DNA from 3 places in the Ensifer canadensis genome. Region 2 is predicted to be linked to each of the others. Evidence: riboswitches for the same ligand, from Rfam matches in the RefSeq annotation. Region 2 holds a riboswitch; each other region holds the start of a gene.
The links. A riboswitch is a leader RNA that binds a small molecule or an ion and turns the genes downstream of it on or off. The one in region 2 is predicted to bind cobalamin.
Positions count from the first base shown of each region.

Region 1: linked by a shared signal. The riboswitch ahead of J3R84_RS11855 (CbtB domain-containing protein) and the one ahead of J3R84_RS09220 (DUF1636 family protein) in region 2 are both predicted to bind cobalamin.
Region 3: linked by a shared signal. The riboswitch ahead of bluB (5,6-dimethylbenzimidazole synthase) and the one ahead of J3R84_RS09220 (DUF1636 family protein) in region 2 are both predicted to bind cobalamin.

Region 1 covers NZ_CP083370.1:2,433,843-2,440,450, forward strand. Annotated here, with positions in the region: gene J3R84_RS11825 (ArsR/SmtB family transcription factor) at 1-64, shown strand, start outside; gene J3R84_RS11830 (SRPBCC family protein) at 61-624, shown strand; gene J3R84_RS11835 (SDR family NAD(P)-dependent oxidoreductase) at 735-1,532, shown strand; gene J3R84_RS11840 (anthrone oxygenase family protein) at 1,579-2,058, opposite strand; gene J3R84_RS11845 (NAD(P)H-binding protein) at 2,055-2,885, opposite strand; gene J3R84_RS11850 (TetR/AcrR family transcriptional regulator) at 2,989-3,681, shown strand; cobalamin riboswitch at 3,680-3,948, shown strand; gene J3R84_RS11855 (CbtB domain-containing protein) at 3,992-4,168, shown strand; gene J3R84_RS11860 (CbtA family protein) at 4,366-5,160, shown strand; gene J3R84_RS11865 ((2Fe-2S)-binding protein) at 5,236-6,099, opposite strand; gene J3R84_RS11870 (glucoamylase family protein) at 6,096-6,608, opposite strand, start outside.
Region 2 covers NZ_CP083370.1:1,888,613-1,895,220, reverse strand. Annotated here, with positions in the region: gene J3R84_RS09245 (SLC13 family permease) at 1-715, shown strand, start outside; gene J3R84_RS09240 (NADP-dependent oxidoreductase) at 772-1,773, opposite strand; gene J3R84_RS09235 (oxidoreductase) at 1,832-2,647, opposite strand; partial or broken gene J3R84_RS09230 (winged helix-turn-helix transcriptional regulator) at 2,737-3,211, shown strand; gene J3R84_RS09225 (DUF1330 domain-containing protein) at 3,501-3,794, opposite strand; cobalamin riboswitch at 3,982-4,197, shown strand; gene J3R84_RS09220 (DUF1636 family protein) at 4,306-4,719, shown strand; gene J3R84_RS09215 (ABC transporter ATP-binding protein) at 4,742-5,548, shown strand; gene J3R84_RS09210 (ABC transporter substrate-binding protein) at 5,545-6,498, shown strand; gene J3R84_RS09205 (FecCD family ABC transporter permease) at 6,574-6,608, shown strand, end outside.
Region 3 covers NZ_CP083370.1:1,653,888-1,660,495, reverse strand. Annotated here, with positions in the region: gene J3R84_RS08125 (quinone oxidoreductase family protein) at 1-213, shown strand, start outside; gene J3R84_RS08120 (LacI family DNA-binding transcriptional regulator) at 248-1,273, opposite strand; gene J3R84_RS08115 (phytanoyl-CoA dioxygenase family protein) at 1,374-2,567, shown strand; gene J3R84_RS08110 (SDR family oxidoreductase) at 2,659-3,480, shown strand; cobalamin riboswitch at 3,558-3,766, shown strand; gene bluB (5,6-dimethylbenzimidazole synthase) at 3,812-4,603, shown strand; gene J3R84_RS08100 (DUF2865 domain-containing protein) at 4,512-5,582, opposite strand; gene J3R84_RS08095 (acyl-homoserine-lactone synthase) at 5,770-6,414, opposite strand; gene J3R84_RS08090 (helix-turn-helix transcriptional regulator) at 6,569-6,608, opposite strand, start outside.

The DNA of each region.
Region 1 (6,608 bases), 550 kb from region 2:
GGACGCCGCGAAGGCCGCAGACAGGCAGACCACGACGCCGCAGCAAACGGAGAAGAAGCGATGACACCGCAAGCCGGCATGGACGACGGCGGATATGCCCGGATCGTCGCGCCGGATGCGGCACGCATCGAGCGGTTGTTGCCCGGCCCGATCGAGCGCATCTGGGCCTACCTGACGGAGGAGGACAAGCGCCGCCAGTGGATGGCGTCGGGCACCATAGGTGCTATAGCCGAATCGACGGTCGAACATATCTTCCGCCATGAGGACCTCGGCACGGATTGCGGTGAGCCGCCAACCAAATATGCCGCCCTTGCCGGCGAAAGCCGTATCCATGGCCGCATCATCGCCTGCAAGCCGCCGTACCTGTTGGCCTATACCTGGGGCGAAGGCACGCCGACGCCGTCGCAGGTGCGCTTCGATCTGGAGGCCAAGGGCTCAGAAGTGCTGCTGGTGGTCACCCATTCGCGCATCGCGACACAGGAGATGATGGCAAGCGTGGCTGCCGGCTGGCACACCCATCTCGACATTCTCGCCGATGTGGTTTCCGGCCGCACCTCGCATGGCTTCTGGAACAAGCATACTAGGCTCGAACAGGAATATGCGCGGCAGATCGCTGCGCGCTAGTACCCGTTAACACATCATACTTGCTGCACGGTTTTCTCCCTTGGATCGATATCGATCCAGGGGCCCATGCCGCACGCCCATTCACCCCAACAGGATCAAGGGAGGCTACAATGTTGCTTCAGGATAAGAGTGCGATTGTTTATGGCGGCAGCGGCGCCATCGGCGGTGCTGCGGCGCGTGCCTTTGCCCGCGAAGGCGCGAGTGTCTTTCTCGTTGGACGAACGGCCGAAACCCTGGATCGTACGGCCAAGGCAATACGGGCGGCGGGTGGAAAGGCGGAGTTCGACGTCCTCGACGTGATGGATCAAGCCGCCGTCGAGCGGCATGCGCAATCGGTTGTCGACCGAACCGGCAGGATCGACGTGGTCCTGACCGCTGTCGGCTTTGCCCACATTCAGGGCCCGCCGCTTTCTGAGCTGACGCTGGAACAGTTCGAGCACCCGATTGCAGCCTATACCCGCGCCAACTTCATCACCGCCAAGGCGGCAGCAGCGCAGATGGAAAGAAACGGCAGCGGTGTCATCCTGACGCTTTCGACGCCCGGCTCGCGCATGTCCGGCTCGGGTTTCCTCGGCTACGGCACCACCTGCGGCGCCATCGAGACCTTCTCGCGCATTCTCGCCGGCGAACTCGGCAGCCATGGCATCCGCGTCATCTGCCTGCGGCCGGATGCCATTCCCGAGGCACTGCCAGCTTCGCATGCGCGCGCCGTCTTTCAAGGGTTTGCCGACCGGTTCGATACCACTGTGGAGGAGATGCTCGACGGTCGGGCAAAGTCCGGCACATTGCTCGGCCGTTTCCCGAGGCTCGACGAGGTCGCCGACTATGCCGCCTTCGTCGCCTCGGACCGGGCGGGCGCCATGACCGGCGCGATCGCCAACCTCACCTGCGGCTCGCTGGTTGATTGAAATGAACGACCGGCGGACCTTCACAGGGTCGCGTCGGTCGTTCTCTTCAGCTGCGCGCAAAACCCAGAATGAACAGCGCCAGAGCGCCGATCGAGGAAATCGTGCGCACATGGTTCCACCAGACCCAGTCGGTCAGGTAGTGCTGCTGCCAGATTTCGGTGGCAGCCTGCCCAGACGTGGCAGCCGCCAGCGCATCGTTCATCGGCACGTTGAAGATAATGGTGACGATCAGCACGCCGGCGACGTAGGCGATGCCGCCGGCCGCCAGCAGCAGGCTGCCGTTACCGCCCCAGATGAAGGCCGCGACGACCAGCGCGAGCCCCAGAAGCGCCGTGCCCATGAAGGTACTGAGGAACAGCGGATTCTGGATCACCACGTTGATGGCGTTCATCGCCGCGATCCCCTGCTCCGCCGGCAGCCGCGACAAAGCCTGCATGATGCAGACCGAGAAGATGAAGAACAGCCCGGCCATCAGGCCGGAGCCGATTGCGGCGGCAAACGCCAGAGCGGGGATCAGCGGGATCATGCGGCGATACTCCAGACACCAGTTGCAGCGGTCTCCCGGGCATAGTCGGCGAAGTCGCGCGGTTTGCGCCCAAGCACGCGCTCGACATCGGACGTCACTTGCGAATTGCGCCCGTCGAGCACCGACGTGAAGAGATAGCGGATGAGTTCGACATAGTCATCAGGCAATCCGTCGGCCCGCAACTGCACCGTGAAGTCGGCAACCGGCACGGACTGATAGCCGATCCGGCGGTTGGCAGCCGTCGCGATCTCGGCCACGGCCTGGGCAAAGGTCATCAGCCGCGGGCCTGTCAGCTCATAGACCTTGCCGACATGCCCCTCGTCCAGAAGGGCTGCAACTGCCACGTCGGCGATGTCGTCGGTGCTGATGAAGGGTTCGGTGATCTCATCCGGCGGCAGGAACACCGATCCGCTGCGAACGGAATCGGTCAAAAAATCCTCGCTGAAATTCTCGAAGAACCAGCTTGCCCGGATGATCGTCCAGTCGGCGCCGGAGGCCTGCAGTTCGCGCTCGGCCGCTTCCGCCTCGTCCTCGCCGCGCCCCGACAGAAGCACCAGCCGCTTGATGCCCGAGCGAACGGCAAGCCTCGAGAATTTGCGGATGGTTTCGACGGCGCCCGGCACCGCCAGATCCGGCTGGTAGCTGATATAGATGCGCTCGACATTTTCAAGCACGGGCGCCCAGGTCGCCTCATCCGTCCAGTCGAAGGAAGGCGATGCCGAACGGGCGCCGATGCGCACCGCGATACCCCGCTCCTCAAGGCGGGCCGCCACCCGCCGCCCCGTCTTGCCCGTACCGCCCAGAACCAGTGTGAGTTTGTCAGTCATCGCTTCCTCCTGAGGTTGATTGCAAAACATGAGCATCTCTCACATTTGCAAATGTGATAAATCCTCGTATTTTAGGAGTCAAGTCAAAATGTGAGCATTACTCATGATTCCCGATGCAAGCCCTTCCACAATCCCCGCTGACGACGAGCCGGCGCTGCGCCGCACGCCCAGCCAGAAGCGCAGCCGCGAGCGCGTCGAGCACATCCTTTCCTGCGCCACGGCGATCATCCAGGAGAAGGGCAGCGACGCCATGCGCATGAGCGAAGTCGCTGAAAAGGCTGGAATCTCGATCGGCTCCCTCTACCAGTACTTCCCCGACAAGGCGGCGATCGTGCGCACGCTGGCCGAGCGCTACAATGCGGTCTGCAATGAATGCATCGGGGCCGAGCTTGCCAAGGTGACGTCGATCTCGGAACTGCGTGACGCCTTCTCCATGCTGTTCGACATCTATTACGATATGTTCCTGGCCGAGCCTGTGATGCGCGACATCTGGTCAGCGATGCAGGCCGACAAGGCGCTGCGCGAGATCGACCTTTTGCAAAGCCGTGCCGGCGGCCAGCTTCTGGCCGACGTCTGGGCTCGGTTTGCGCCCGACACGCCGCGCGAAACGATCGACAGCGCCGCCTTTTTGATCATGCATCTCGGCGATTGCACGATGCGGCTTGCGGTCTCCGTCACCAGAGCAGAGGGCGACCAGATCGTCGAAGCCTATAAACGCATGATCCTTCGTGATTTTGTCGCGGATGGACCGGGCGGCGGCGCAAGTCTAATTGACATCTCCGGGGTGCGATCCTAATCATCGTGGATCGATTGGTTCCCGCAACGCGAACGCGTTTCGGGAGTAAACGGGAACGTGACGGATGGACCCATGCTGGGCATTCAAATCACGGCCGACCCCGCGACTGTAGAGCGACGTGAATGCGCCGTTCCGGAGCGATCCGGAAGAAGCCACTGGAGACAAGACCGCGAGAGGGCGGCCCTTGCTCTGGGAAGGCGAGGCAAATCCAGGGTGATCTCACCCGACGTCCTGAGCCAGGAAACCTGCCAGTCGATGCGGGCATAGGGCCCAAACCGGGAAAGATCCCGACGCCATCACGGAGGTTGTCATGGCTACATCTACAGTTTCGAGCATTCCGCTCTCCCTCAGCGATCGTCTGACCGCAGGTATCATCGCGCTCCTCATCGGCGGCTTCCTCGTCTTCGGCGCAGGCCTGGCGAACTCGGCCGTGCTGCACGATACCGCGCACGACACCCGCCACTCCTATGGCTTCCCCTGCCACTAAGCGATGTTCCGGGACGCGACTTGCGTTCCGCATCGACATAGCTGCGGACAAAAACGCTTCCGGCAGACAGCCGGACGCGTTTGCTCGCGTCTGATGCAGATTGAAGATCTGCCGGACGGAGCCGTTCGCATATTTGCCAGTGGGACACGGCGCTGCCTGCCAGATGCATGGCGCGCCGATATCGAGGGATATCGAAAATGATTGTCAGAACGCTTCTGGCCGCGATCGTGGCTGGATTGATTGCCGGTGTCTTCATGACCGGCGCCCAGGAACTGCGCGTCGTACCGCTGATCCTGCACGCGGAAGAATTCGAAGGCGAGGCACCGGCCGCCGGCGAACAACCAGCCGTTCAGCCGGGAACGGCCGATCCGGCCGCAGCAAACCACGACCAGCATTCGTCGCTGAAGGCGGTTTCGCCGATTGGCGCTTTGCTTGACGCCCTGTCGCCGATCACGCCTGCCTACGCCCATGAGGGCGAACACGAGGAAGGCGGCATCATGTTCGGCATGAGCCGCTTTTCCGGCACGCTGATCGCCAATCTGGTGACCGGCTCCGGCTTCGCGCTGCTGCTCGCCGGCGTCAGCCTCGTCATCGGCTACCCGATCACGCTCAGGAACGGCGCGCTCTGGGGCGCCTGCGGCTGGCTTGCCGTGCACATGCTGCCGGCAATCGGTCTGCCGCCGGAACTGCCGGGCTTCCCGGCCGCGGAACTCGGCGACCGCCAGGTCTGGTGGGGTGCAACCGTGCTGTTGTCTGCCGCCGGTCTCTATCTGCTGGTCTTGCGGCAAGAGATCGCCGCCAAGATCATCGGCCTCGTGCTGATCGCGGCACCGCATGTCTATGGCGCGCCGCAACCGTCGGACATCTCCAGCAATGTGCCGGCCGTGCTCGGCGCTGAATTCGCCGTGGCAGCCCTTGCCACCACGCTCGCGTTCTGGATTGTTCTCGGCGTCGTGTCGGGCTTCATCAACGATCGTTTCGCCAAGGCGTAACAGACCGGCCAGATTTCGCCATCAACCCGGAGCCCCTGATATCGCCGATATCAGGGGCTTTGTCGTCGAGATGTCTCAGCGCGCCTGCAATGCCAGCAGATGCGCCTGCAACCGCGCGCGGCGGTCGTCCGGCGCCAGCATCACGCAACTGTCGCAGAAGCTGCCACCTTCCGTTCGATAATAGAGACAGCAGCCGCCGCGCAGGCGATAGGTGCGCGACAGCGCATGATTGCCGCCGATCTCGATCACGATGTCCTCGTAACGGAGCTTGTCGGAAAATAGCGACGTACCCGCGCGCTTGACGATCGCCAGCGCCCTCGCCATCGCGGTCTCCTCGTCGCCGAGGACGCGGCCGATCTCCAGGAACCCACCGGCAAGCGAATCCGCCGCAAGCCGCCATTGCGCGCCCGAGGACAGGCCGGTGCGACGCTTCAACATGACGACGATCGGCGCCAGATGCGCAGCGAAGGTTTCGCCGAAGACGTCCGCAGTCGCCGGGGCATGATCCCCGGCTGCGGGCAAGGCAAGGCTGAAATGAAACCGCTTGGCCGCGACAAGCCGTTCGCCATAGGCCCGCGAAAATTCTTCGAAGCGAAGGCCGCGAACGGCTGCCACGATGCCCCCACCGAGATAGAGGCCGCCAAGCGCGAGCGTGAGCTGGTTGCTGTAAAAGGCAATCAGATGGGCGGCGCGGATCTTGTCGTCCATGCCCTCGGCAAAGCGATCCTGATAGGCAAGGCTGTCTTCAAGCCCGACGCCCTCCTCCACCCAGAACCGCGCCTCGGGAAGAAATACGTCGCCGGCGGCCCCGAGCGAAAAGCCCACTTCGGGGAAAGACGACTGCAGGTGCGCGAGAACGCCAAGGGCGCTCTGGCGCAACGCCGCGTCCGCCTCGTCCTCCGCCGGGCGCTCGTCCTGCCGCTCGTGGCCCAAGCTCATGCCGTCTCCCTGGTCTCAAGCCAGCCGCCGCGAAAATCCGCCCGCTGCAATCCGCGCCGTATGGCCGGAATGCTGCGCGTCAGCTCCCAGACGAAACCGTTTCTGGCATTCTCGATCATCATCACGACAAGCCCCTGGTCAAGCCCGACCACGCGGTCGTCGACCCAACCCTCCGGGCCCACACCGGGCAGGCTCGGATTGAACCCGCCGGGAAACCGGCTCTCGCACAGAATGTCCGGGTAACAGTTCTCGAGCTCGGCGAGTGCCGACTGCGACGCATCGGCAGCGAAAGGCAGACAGGCAACCGGTGCCCAAGGTGCCAGCGTGCCATCGTCAGGACCACCGGGCGCGCCGCGCGCCGCATAGCCGAGCATCCGCTGCCAACGCCCATCGACAAGCCGCTGCCGCCCCGCCGGTCCACCGCAGGCGCTGAGGCCCCACATATCCCCGCCGTAACCGGCGAAATCGCCGGGATTGCGCTCGGCATGGGCTCGCTGCAGCGCGATCGC
Region 2 (6,608 bases):
CAACATTCGCTTAAGGGCCGGCGATATCGTCGTGCTGCAGGGCGCGCGCCGTGAACTGCCGTCGTTCCTGCAGGACTTCGGCTGCCTGCCGCTGGCGCAGCGCGAGATCCTGCTTGGCACCATCCGCAAGGCGACGCTGCCGCTCCTCGTTCTTGCCGCCGCCATGGGCTCGACGGCCGTCGGCCTCGTGCCGATCCCGATCGCCTTCTTCGCCGCGGCCCTTGCCATGGTGATCTTCCGCATCATTCCGCTGCGCGACGTCTACCGGTCGGTCGACGGGCCGATTTTGGTGATGCTGGCAGCGCTGATCCCGGTCAGCGATTCGCTGCGCACGACAGGGGGCACCGACGTGATCGCCAGCTGGCTCGGCACGATTGCCGCGGGCCTGCCGCCGGCCGGGGCGCTGACGCTGATCCTGCTCGCCGCCATGGCAGTGACGCCGTTCCTCAACAATGCCGCGACCGTCCTGGTCATGGCGCCGATCGCCGCCAGTTTCGCGACCACGCTTGGCTACCGCCCCGAAGCCTTCCTGATGGCGGTTGCCATTGGCGCAGGCTGCGATTTCCTGACCCCGATCGGCCACCAGTGCAACACGCTGGTCATGGGCCCGGGCGGCTACAAGTTCAGCGACTATCCGCGCCTCGGCCTGCCGCTTTCGGTGGTGATTGTCATCGTCAGTGTGCCGGCGCTGATCGCCGTCTGGCCGCTGCGCTAATCGCCTTCCTAAAGGTAGTTGCTTCCTCTAACGGCAATCGGACCGGACCCCAGACGTCACTTCACAGCGACGACGACTTTCCCCTTGGCACGCCCCGTTTCGACATAGTCCAGCGCCTCGTTGGTCCTCTCGAACGGGAAGACCCGATCCACTACCGGTCGTATGGCACCTGTGTCGATCAGGGAGGTGATCTGACCAAGCTGCCCACCGTTGGCCGTCATGAAGTGGAAGGAGTAGCTGATCCTTCGGCGCTTCGATTTTCTCCTGATGCCGAAACTCAGCAGGCGCATGACCTGTTGAAGCAGCCAGCCAGAACCGTTCTGCCGCGCGAAGTCCGGATCGGGCGGACCGGAAATCGAAATCAGCTTCCCGCCCGGCTTCAGAACAGCAAGGGATTTCTCCAGCGTTTCCCTCCCTAGGCTGTTCAGCACGACGTCATAGCCCTGCAGCACTTTCTCGAAGTCATCCTTCTTGTAGTCGACGACGACGTCTGCGCCGAGACTTTTCACAAGAGCGATATTTGGTGTGCTCGTGGTCGTCGCCACATATGCCCCAAGATGCTTGGCAAGCTGGATCGCGATCGCGCCCACACCACCGGAGCCGGCATGGATCAGGACCTTCTGTCCCTTTTGCAAGTTGGCCCGCTCGACAAGCACCTGCCATGCTGTCAGGGCAACAAGCGGAATGGATGCGGCCTCGTTCATACTCAGATTGTTCGGCTTCATCGCTACATCGGCCTCGTCCATGGCGATGTACTCTGCAAATGTCCCGATGCGATCCTGGGCCGGGCGTGCATAGACCTCGTCACCAGGCTTAAATCGCCGGACATTGGCCCCGACCCTGACCACCACGCCCGCTACATCGTTGCCCAGCACCAGTGGAAGGCGGTAGGGAAGGATGACCTTGAACTCTCCGTCCCTGATCTTATTGTCCAAGGGGTTCACGCCGGCGGCATGAATCTCAACCATGACATCGTTCTCACGCAACTCCGGCTGTGGGCCTTCGCCGAGCCGGAGAGCGCCGCCTTTCAGATAGCGATCGATCAGGAATGATTTCATCAGACTAACTTTCGTTTCTATGGTGAGCCGGCAGCGCCAGCAGTGCGGCGGCGACAGCTCAATCGGGAAGTCTGCTGAACTTCCGAAGGTTCTTGTCGACGATGGACTCGGGCAGGAAGCGACGCATGAAACGGACTTGTCCTGCAGCTTTTCCGGCGGTGTAGCGTCGTTTGGGCGATGCCGCATTGGCGGCCCTTACGACGGCTTCGGCGACCACCTCGGGTGCATCGCCCTTCGCGACGATGTCGCGCATCAGCCTCTCCGCGTCGGCGCGAACCGTGTCGTAAACGGCAAGCGGGCGGTCCGGTCGCGTGATGTTCTCTTCGAAGGATGTGCGGGTTACGCCGGGCTCGACAAGCACGATGCGGATGCCTTGCGTTCGCACTTCGTGGTCAAGAGACTCCGAATAGCCTTCGATGGCATGTTTGGTCGATGCGTAGAGCGCATTGTAGGGGGCGGGGATCAGCCCGAGTATGGAGCTGAGGTTGACGATCCGTCCTCGATGCTGCCGTCTCATCGTGGGCAGCACCGCATTTGTCATGCGTATGATGCCGAACACGTTTACGTCGAAGACGGCTTTCGCCTGTTTCGTCGTGGATTCCTCAGCGCCGCCGAGCAGTCCGATCCCGGCATTGTTGACAAGAAGATCAATCCGTCCTGCGCGACTTAGAACCTCGTCGACGGTTGTCTGCACCGATGCGTCATCGGTTACATCGCAGATCAGCATCGTGATCCCGTCCGGGGTATCGGGCATCGGCTTTCGGCTGGTACCGAAGACACGGTAGCCATCGTGCCGCAGCGCTCGTGCTGTCACCAACCCAATGCCTGAGGAAGCGCCCGTGACCAGGGCAATGCCGCGTTCTGTCTTGCTCATCGGCTTGTGCTTTCATTTTATCATGGAATATCGCTGAACATTCAGTTACTATTAAATTAGTAGTTAGTCACTATCAAAAAGATACTAACATGAAAAATCTGTCGAGCCAGCCATGCCTGATCGCCAGGAGCCTTGCGCTTGTGGGGGATGCCTGGAGCATGCTGATCATGCGAGATGCCCATGCGGGCCTGACCCGCTTCGATGATTTCCGCAAAAGTCTTGGTATCGCGCCGACGATGCTGACGGGGCGGCTTTCAGCGCTGACGGAGGAGGGGCTGCTGGAGAAACGCCGCTATTCCGATCGTCCGCCACGAGACGAATATGTCCTGACCGAAGCTGGCCAAGACTTCCTGCCGGTTCTGTTTGCCATCGGCGCGTGGGGACGCAAGCATCGCGGCGGGGGCGAGGTAACCCGGTTCTTCGACGCCGAGACCGGAACGGAGATCGATCCCGTCACCATCGACCGGGCGACCGGCGCTCCAGTCGGGACACGTCCCATTCGTATCGCCGCACCGGAATGAGGCACCCCAGGCAGATGAAGTATCGCCTGACAACGCCTCTTGAAATCGCTTCCAGCACAGAGTTGCCGGTCCGTTGGTCGAGCAATGTCTTATGACCGTCGCCGGCAAACGCTGATGCCAGATTAATAGGTCCGGTTGACAGTCGCGATCGATCGTCCTGATGGCGTGAGAAGTGCTCTGCCAATGTGCGTCGCAGGCATCATTCGTTAGCTTGTGTTGTATTATGATATTACATAACAGATGAATATGAAAATATGCCGCATGTTGATATGCCAATGCCGCACCTTTGCGGTAAACGTCGGAAGCTGCTGGAACAATGACGGCCCGACTGCTTAGGTGGCAACGCCTTCCAGCGTCATGATCCGCGTCTTGGCGCAGCGCTCTCGGATCGCCTTGAGGCGTTGATACGCCGGCGAGTTGTACCACTCGAGCAAGGAGTGCATGTCCGGGAACTCGACAATGACGAGCCGGTGCGGCTCCCAGTCTCCCTCGAGCACCCGGGTAGCGCCACCGCGCCCCAAATATCGGCCACCATAGCGCGCCTCCGTTGCCGGCACTTCCCGTATGTATTCTTCAAAGGCCGCGGCATCGGTGACCTCGACATCCGCAATCAGATAGGCGGCCATGGCAGATCTCCTTTTCCACACAGGCGCCATCGAAGGATACGCCCGTTGGTCGGTGCGGGCGAGTTGGTCAACATATTTTTGTGTTGAATAATGTTATGTTATCACATAACAAATGCGCATGAAAAAATGCGACATGTTGATAGGCCAAGGCCGTGCTGTCGCGGCGGTTGTCACCTCCGCCGAAGTGTGCGACGAAGGCTTTGATGGTGCTGCAACCGCGACAATGCGGAAGCGGCTGAAAAGGGAACACGGAGCGGACGACCCAAATGGGGCCGAAACCGTGGCTGCCCCCGCAACTGTGAGCGGAAAGCGCATTCACACCATGTCACTGGCGATCAGCCGGGAAGACGTGGATGCGCCGCGACCCGCGAGCCAGGAGACCTGCCATCGAACCGATCAACCACAACGGACGGGGTGTTCCGATGGAAAAGAACTGGTTTTTGCGCGACGGTCATCCGTCATCATGCCGCGTTGCCACATTCTCTCCGGACCAATCCGGAGGAGAAGAGACATGGCCAATCCGGTTTCCCGACAGCACACGATAACGGTCTGCACCGATTGCCGTTTCACCGGCGGCCCATGCCGTCCGGGAGCGGATCTGATCCAGCGGCTGAACCGCAGTATTGCCGCGCTCGGCGAGCCGCTCGACCGGGATTTCTCCATTACTGGGACGGTCTGCATGGCCGCGTGTACCAGGCCTTGCACCATCGCTTTCCAGGCAACCGGCAAGGCGACCTACCTCTTTGGCGATATCTCGCCCGAGGAGGATATCGATGATCTCGTCTCGTTCGCGACCACCTATGCCGGAAGGGGCGATGGCATGACGCGGGCGGCCGAGAGGCCGCGCGGGCTCAACGGCAAGACGCTGGCGCGCATCCCGGCAGCGATGCTGGTCTCCGAAGACATCGGCTGGCATTTCCAATGATGGCGCGGGGAGGGACGAGCCGATGAGCTGCACCGCGACAGGGGCCGGGCTTCGGGTCCACGCCCTGGATTGGGGACCGCGCCCGGACCTGCGGCTGGTCCGCGAGATCGACTTTGCCATTGCGCCCGGCAGCCGGCTTGCCATTCTCGGGCCGAACGGTGCCGGCAAGACCTCGCTGCTGCGCTGCCTCTATCGCTCGGCCCAGCCGATAGCGGGCGCAATCGAGGTCGATGGCGTCGACATCTGGGCGATGACGGCGCGCGAGGCGGCAAAGATCATTGCCGTCGTGCTGCAGGAAATGCCGAGCGACTTTCCCTTCAGCGTGCGCGACGTGGTGATGATGGGCCGCATCCCCCGGCGTGAGGGCATGAGCGGCTGGACCGCGAGGGACCGCGAGACGGTTGCGCACGCGCTCGAGCATCTCGATCTCACCCACCTTGCCGGGCGGCAATTCGCGACGCTTTCGGGCGGCGAGAAGCAGCGGGTGCTGATCGCCCGGGCGCTTGCCCAGCAGCCGCGCATCATCATTCTCGACGAGCCGACAAACCATCTCGATATCCGCCACCAGCTCGAAATTCTCGAGTTGTTGCAGACGCTGCAGCTGACGATCGTCACCACGCTGCACGACATCAACCTGGCAGCCGAGTTCGCGACCGATGTGGCGATCCTGACGGAGGGACGCATGACGGCCTTCGGCCCGCCCGAAGACGTGCTCAACCCACAAGCGCTTTCCGCCGCCTTCGGCGTCACCGCCACTGCCCACAACAATGCCGTTTCGAGCGGCGCACGCTTTTCCTTTTCACTTGCTCGACAGGAACTGATTTCATGAAGACCTTCATTGCCCATTCCGCCTTTGCCCTGCTGGTTCTGGCGGCAACGCCGGCGCTCGCCTATCCCGTGACCGTCAAGAGCTGCAACCGCGAGGTGACCTTCGATTCAGCACCGAAGCGCGCCGTTTCCAACGACGTCAACCTCACTGAAATGATGCTGGCTCTGAAATTGCAGGACCGCATGGTCGGCTATACCGGCGTATCCGGCTGGAAGACGCTGGACGAAAAGCTGCGCGAAGGCGTCAAGGCGCTGCCGGAGCTTTCGGAAAAATATCCGACCAAGGAAGTGCTGCTCAATGCCGACGCCGACTTCTACTTCGCCGGCTGGAACTACGGCATGAAGGTCGGGGGCGAGGTGACGCCGGAAACGCTCGAACCCTTCAAGATCAACGTCTATGAGCTGACCGAATCCTGCATTCACGTCATGGCCAAGGGCAAGCCTGTCATGGACGACATGTTCGTCGATATCCTCAATCTCGGCCGCATCTTCGGCGTCGAGGATCGGGCGCAGGCGCTGGTCGACGGTTATCGCCGCGATCTCGACAAGATCACTGCAGACACCGGCGGCATCGAACGCCCGACCCGCGTCTTCGTCTATGATTCCGGCGAGGAGAAGCCGTTCACGTCAGGCCGGTTCGGTATCCCGACGGCAATGATCGAGGCGGCGGGCGGCGTCAACGTCATGGACGACATCGAGAAGAGCTGGACCGAGATTTCCTGGGAGCCGGTGATCGACAAGAACCCTGAGGTGGTGGTGATCGTCAACTATGGCGAGGTCACCGCCGAGCAGAAGATCGCCTTCATGAAGAGCAACCCCGCCTTCAAGAACATCGATGCCGTCAGGAATGACCGCTTCGTCGTGCTCGATTATGTCGAGGCGACACCGGGTCCACGCAACATCGATGCCATTGCGCGCCTTGCCAGGGCCTTTCACGGGCAGGCGATGTAACCGAGGCGGCCTGCGGGAGCATGCCGTTTCGCATGCTCCCGCCTTTCCATTCCAATAATTGACCAGGGACGGACTGTGAAAACCACGACCGCCATTCTCGCGGCGCTGCT
Region 3 (6,608 bases), 230 kb from region 2:
AATTCGAAAACCGTCGTTGGCGGCGATCTCTGGGATTTTCTGACAGACCGGCAGCAACGGCTAAGCCGGGCAGAGCGTCTGTTCCAGGCCCTGCGCGCTGGTATCATCGAACGTCCGCGCATCGAGACCTTCGCACTGTCGGACGGTGCGGCAGCCCATGCGCGGCTCGAAGACCGCAGCTTTTCCGGAAAGATCGTGCTTTTGCCGGAGTGAGAGACCGGCCCCGTGTCGTCGCGGGGCCCGCCTTTCAAATGATGGGCACGTTGTAGGGTGTAATCACCTCGACGGCCGACAGTCGGCTTCCGCCCAGCTTTTGCCCGGCGCCGCTCCGTCGTGCGAGAATAGCGCGAAAAGTCATGCGGGCGTCGCTGCGCAAGTCATGATGCAGGACGAAATGGATCCGGCGTTGGCGCAGCAGCGCCAGATTGTCCTGGTCGAGGTCATGAGCGATGAACAGGCTGCAGTCGCGGCCGAGGCGCTCGAAGGCGGCCAGCACGGCGCGGTTGCCGCCGCCGATCGAATAGGCGGCATTGATGTCGGCGTCTGTCGCAAGCGCTCTTGCTGCAAGAACACCGGTTTCGGCGTCCTTGCCGTAGCCTTCGCTGATCTCGACGATGCGGATCGCCGGATAGTGCTCGCGGAGCACCCGGCGAAAGCCGATTTCGCGTTCCTCCTCGCCACGAAAACGGCTGCTCGAAATCGTCACGAGCACGGTTGCTGCCTGCCCGGCGAACCGTTCGCCCACGAGATAGGCCGCCGTCTCGCCGGCCGCGCGGTTGTCGGCCCCGGCATAGGCGGTGCGCGCCGAGTTCGGCAGATCGGTGACAAGCGCGACGACCGCAATTCCCGCCTGTTCGAGGCGGGCGACGGCGCCAACGATTTCGGGCACATCAGGTGCCTTCAACACGACGCCGTCGGTCCCACGCAGGCGGACGCGGTCGAGCAGCTGCGCGATGTCGTGCGGCCGCATGATCTCGGCAAAATGGAACCGGCAGCGAAACGTGGTCGGCATGAAGGTCGGCGCCTCGGTTTCGAACGCCTGCCTGACCGCCTCGGTGAAGCGCTCCGGCGCCTCCATCACGATATCGATCGCGCGCTTCTGGCCTTGCATCTCCGATCCCGATTGCTGCTTCTCCAGCTCGCGGATGGCGGCTCGCACGCGGGCTGCCGTCTGCCGGCGCACGCCGGGACGTTCATTCAGGACGCGGTCGACGGTCGCGGTGCTGAGTCCCGCCTGAAAGGCGATATCCTTGACCAGAAACGGATGTGCCAACGACGAACTCTCCTGATGGTTTTTTGATGGATTCCTGCTCTATATCACGATCTCACGCCGCCTATAGTCGGGACATCGAAAGTTTCTGAGGAGGAACGAGATGAAGACCGACAACAGGGCGCGCCAGCGCCTCGACCGTGTGTGGCTGAGCGAGGATGCCTGCGACATCGAGGCGTTCCGTGCGGAGGTGGAGCGGCAGACGAACCTTGCTGATTATCCACACGCGCTCGCCTGCGAGAAAAATGTGCTGATCTATGACAGCGCCAGCCTGGTTGCCGCCTGCGCCACGACCGAGGGGCGCCGCGCTGCCCTGGCCGAAATCTGCGAGGTGCTGGCAACCGGGCCCGGGGTGGCGGTGTTCAAGCACGCCTATGCCGACACATCAGTCATCGATGCGGCCAGCGGCATCTTTGACGCCATCATCGACGAGCAACACCGCACCAACAGTGGCGGCGGCGACCACTTTGCCAAGCCCGGCGCTAACGACAGGATCTGGAATTCGCTCGAAAAACACTGCCTGAAAAGCCCTGAGAACTTTGCCGCCTATTACGCCAACGCCATCATCGCGCTCGTCAGCGAAGCCTGGCTTGGTCCGAACTACCAGCTGACGGCGCAGGTCAATCGCGTCAATCCCGGCGGCGCGTCGCAGGCGGCCCATCGCGACTATCATCTGGGATTCCAGACCTCTGATGTCATCGAGCAGTATCCTGTTCATGTGCACAGGCTGTCGCCGGTGCTGACGTTGCAAGGTGCCGTTGCCCATTGCGACATGCCGATCGAGAGCGGTCCAACGCTTTTCCTTCCCTATAGCCAGACCTACGTGCCCGGCTATCTCGCGTTGAAACGTCCGGAGTTCCGGGCCTATTTCGACCAGCATCACGTGCAGCTGCCGTTGGAAAAGGGCGATGTCGTCTTCTTCAACCCGGCTCTCTTCCATGCGGCCGGCAGCAATCATTCGACTGATATCAAGCGCGTCGCCAACCTGCTCCAGGTCTCCTCGGCCTTCGGGAGGGCGATGGAGACCGTCGATCGCGCCAGGATGAGTGCAGCCCTCTACCCGGCGCTGACCGCACTCGTGGCATCCGGCACGCTTTCGGCCGATGAGGCGGCCAATGCGATTGCGTCCTGTGCCGAGGGCTATTCCTTCCCGACCAATCTCGATCGCGATCCGCCGCTGGGCGGTCTCGCGCCGAAGACCCAGGCGCAACTGATGCATGAGGCGCTGGCAGGCAGGTGGAGCGATGCGGATTTCAGAAGCGCGCTTGGCGAGCAGGCACAGCGCAAGCTGAGCTGAACGGCAGAATCGATCTTTCCGGTCCCCGGCGTTCTGCGGCGGGGGCCGGTCGCCCTGTTTTCATCTCACTTTCAATTCTGGGAGGACTTTCATGACCGAGCAATATGGCCGTCTCGACGGCAAGATCGCCATCGTCACCGGCGGGACGCAGGGGCTGGGCGCAACGATCGCCAACCTGTTTGCGGAACGTGGGGCTAAAGGTGTCGTCATCTGTGGACGCAACGTTGCCAAGGGCGAAGCGAAGGCCGAGCAGATCCGCAAGGCAACCGGCGCGCAGGTACTTTATGTCGAGGCAGACCTCGAAAAGGTCGAGGACGCGCGCAAGGTCGTCAGCGCCTGCGACGCCACATTCGGGCGCGTCGATGCGCTGGTCAATGCGGCGGCGATCACCGATCGCGGCACCATCCTGGACACCAGCCCCGAACTGTTCGACCGGATGTTCGCTGTCAATGTGCGCGCACCGTTCTTCCTGATGCAGGAAGCGGTAAAGCTGATGCGGCGGGAGGGCACGCAGGGCACCATCGTCAATATTGGCTCGATGTCGGCGATGGCCGGTCAGCCGTTTATCGCCGCCTATTGCTCGTCGAAGGGGGCGCTGGAGACGCTGACCAAGAACACCTCCTATGCGCTGCTGCGCAACCGCATTCGCGTCAATGGCCTCAATATCGGCTGGATGGCGTCCGAAGGGGAAGACCGCATCCAGCGCGAATTTCATGGGGCGGCAGACGACTGGCTCGAAAAGGCGGCCGCCAGCCAACCCTTCGGTCGGCTTGTCGACCCCAAGGAAGTCGCGCGTGCCTGCGCCTATCTCTCGTCGGATGAGTCCGGCCTGATGACGGGGTCGGTCATCTGCTTCGACCAGTCGGTGTGGGGCGGCTATGACGGCTCGCCGCATCCGGTCGCGCCGCTCTGACATCTGACGCTGTCGCGAGGCCCTGTGGAGTGACCGGCAAGCGACGCCGGACTTGCTTGTCATTCCCTGTGGGCTGTGCCCTTATGACGCCGTCAGGTGCCCGCAACGCGGGAGAATCGGGAATCCGGTGTTATTCCGGAACGTGCCCAACGCTGTGACGGGGACGACTGCCTCTAGGGATTTTGAGCTTGCTCAAGATCTTGCCACTGGATCTTCATGTGATCTGGGAAGGTGAGGCGGCCGGTTGATCCGAAGTCAGAAGACCGGCCTGGCAAGATAGACCGATATCCGCGCGGACGGCGGAAGGTTGTGCATTGTTGGGGATCGAACGATGCTGACTGACGCTAATGGCGGCCTTGCGGCTGCAGAAGCCTTTTCATCCGACGAGCGCGAAGCCGTCTATCGAGCCATCGAAACGCGCCGGGACGTGCGGGATCAGTTCCTGGCCGAACCCTTGCCTGACGATGTGGTGATGCGCCTGCTCAATGCTGCGCACCGGGCGCCATCGGTGGGTTTCATGCAACCGTGGAATTTCGTCGTGGTCCGGCAGGCCGAAACCCGCGAGCGGGTATGGCAGGCCTTTTCCCGCGCCAACGACGAAGCGGCATTGATGTTCGATGGCGACCGCCAAGCGAAATACCGCTCCCTGAAGCTGGAGGGGATCCGCAAGGCACCCTTGAGCATCTGCGTCACCTGCGACCGCACGCGCGGTGGAGCGGTCGTTCTCGGGCGCACCCATAACCCGCAGATGGATCTCTATTCCACCGTCTGTGCCGTGCAGAACCTCTGGCTTGCGGCGCGCGCCGAAGGCGTTGGTGTCGGCTGGGTCAGTATCTTTCATGAAAATGAGATCAAGGCGATCCTCGGCATTCCCGATCATGTCGTGATCGTCGCCTGGCTTTGCCTCGGATATGTCGATCGCCTTTACCAGGAGCCGGAACTTGCGGTTAAGGGCTGGCGCCAGCGGCTGCCGCTGGAGGAGCTGGTGTTCGAGGAAGGCTGGGGAACCTGCCGAAAGGCAGACGCTGCGATCAGTTGCTCTGAACCGGCTGGTAGCCCGGACCCTTCGGATGGCGAAGGTCGATCGACGTTTCCTCCTGGGGAAGGAACGTCGGCCCGATGACCCGCACCTTGCTCTTGGCGGGATCGTAGGGGCGCTCCTCCGCAGCCGCCTTGGCGGTAGGGGCGGCCGCTTCCTTCTTGCCCTCGATGACGATGATCGACGATTCGCTGTTGCCAGTGTTGCCACTGGAAGCCTTGGGCGTCGTCGCGATCTTTGGAATCTGGCAACCGCAAATGCCCGGCTTGCCGACGCCGCGCGTCCGATAGGCAAAGGCGTTTGGCAGTTCTTTATAGGGGCGTCCCGTCGAGGCGGAGACCATCTGGTCGCTCTCCTCGGTCGCCAGGTCGTGGAAAAATAGTTCTGTTTCGGCACCCGGGCAGCGGGCGCGGCAGGCCTGCTCGTCGCGGGCGAAGTCCACAGGGCTTGCCTCGGACGAGATCGGGAAGAAGGCGCCATCGCAAGTGCGCACGCACATGGTGCGAAGCGTGCCGGAATAGACGCCGCTTTCCGGCGGGTAGGTGCCCATTTCGCCGTCCCGCAGCATTGGTCCGTAGCTTTCGTCCGGCGGCAGATCGCGCAGGATGTTGCGGTACGTTTCCGGCTCGTCCGGGTCGGCGGTCGCAAATTCCTCGCTGCCACCATAGCAACCGTTGATCTCGAGGGCGGCGAGGATGCGCCGGCGCGTATCGTCTCCATCGCCTGACATCAGCTGCTGGCGCTCCGATTTGAGGATGCGCAGATTGTCTTCCATCTCGGCGATCAGACTGTTGATGTCTGTGCAGATATCCGGGTCGCCGCCGTTGAAGACGACGACGCTGCCTGTGCCGCAGCCGGCGCGTCGGCGATCGTTGCGCGCCCGGCGCAATTCGATGTTCTGTCGGGAAATCGCGCTCGCATAATCGCGGGTATCGGCCGTAGTTTCGATGGCGGCGGGCAGTTCGGCGAGCCGAGTGTTCAGGCGGTCGCACACGCTGGAGGCCAGCGCCTGATCGGCAAGAACCAGAAGCAGCGGCAAGGTCGCCGCGGCTAGGGTTTTCATGTTCCGGAACACGGGCGAACGTCCATTCCTGCAACCGCACGGCGCCACCCTTGTTGTCCGGGTTCGGTCGCTGTCGGCACTTCCTGTTTCAGCCCTATCATAAGGCTTGTCGCCGCCGGTGCAACGACAAGCCTCGCATTGCGTTAACAGCTCCGTCCGGTGGGAGGAACGGAAGGAGCGTTAGAGATCAGGCGGCGCGTGCCGTCTCCAGCGACATCGGCCGTTCAAGAACCGTGCCTTCGATCGCCGCTACGGCCTTCATGGCGCTGAGCAGCGACGGCGTCACTTCCCAGGCGACCGCTACGGCATAGACCGAGCCGATCCGGTGCGGGTCAGCGATGCGCTCGCCGGGGCAACCCATGCGGCGGAACATCCGCTCGAGGAAGACATCGGTCACCGTGACGATATGGCTGATGCCGGAGGCCAGCCCGAGTTCGCCGACACCGCACATCAGTTCTGCGGCGGCGACGGTCACCTGGTTGGAGGCGCGGTCCTGAGAAATCTCCGGGTCGATGCAGAAGCGGCTCGATTCCCAGATCGAGGCGCTGCGGATCTCAGGGTTGTCGCCAAGCAGGATCGGGAACGTATCGTCCAGCATGTTGGGGCCGAGCGTCGGCAGCAATCTCAGCGATCCGCGCAGTTTTCCCGTCTCCGGCGAATAGGACAGAATATAGAGCGGATTCGACTTGTCGTAATTGTCGATCTCCCATTCCCCATCGGTCTGCACGTCCCATTTCAGGAAATCGTGGAAGACGCGCTTGCGCAGCTTGAACATCTCGTCGATGGACTGTGGGTGCTGTCCGCGTGTCCTGCCGTTGAGGATCCTGATCATCTTCTTCTCCATCCTTGTTTTGGGGGATGGCGTGATGCTGTCAGTCCTCAGGCAGGGGCGAAACTGTCACTACCGACAGTTCCGGAAACCGTTTTTTCCCACTAAATATAGACGGGTTTTCAGATGAGCGAAGGAGGAGCGTCTTGAGGGTGGGTCAAACCGTCGGGATCAGTGCATGGCGAACGGCCTGGGCC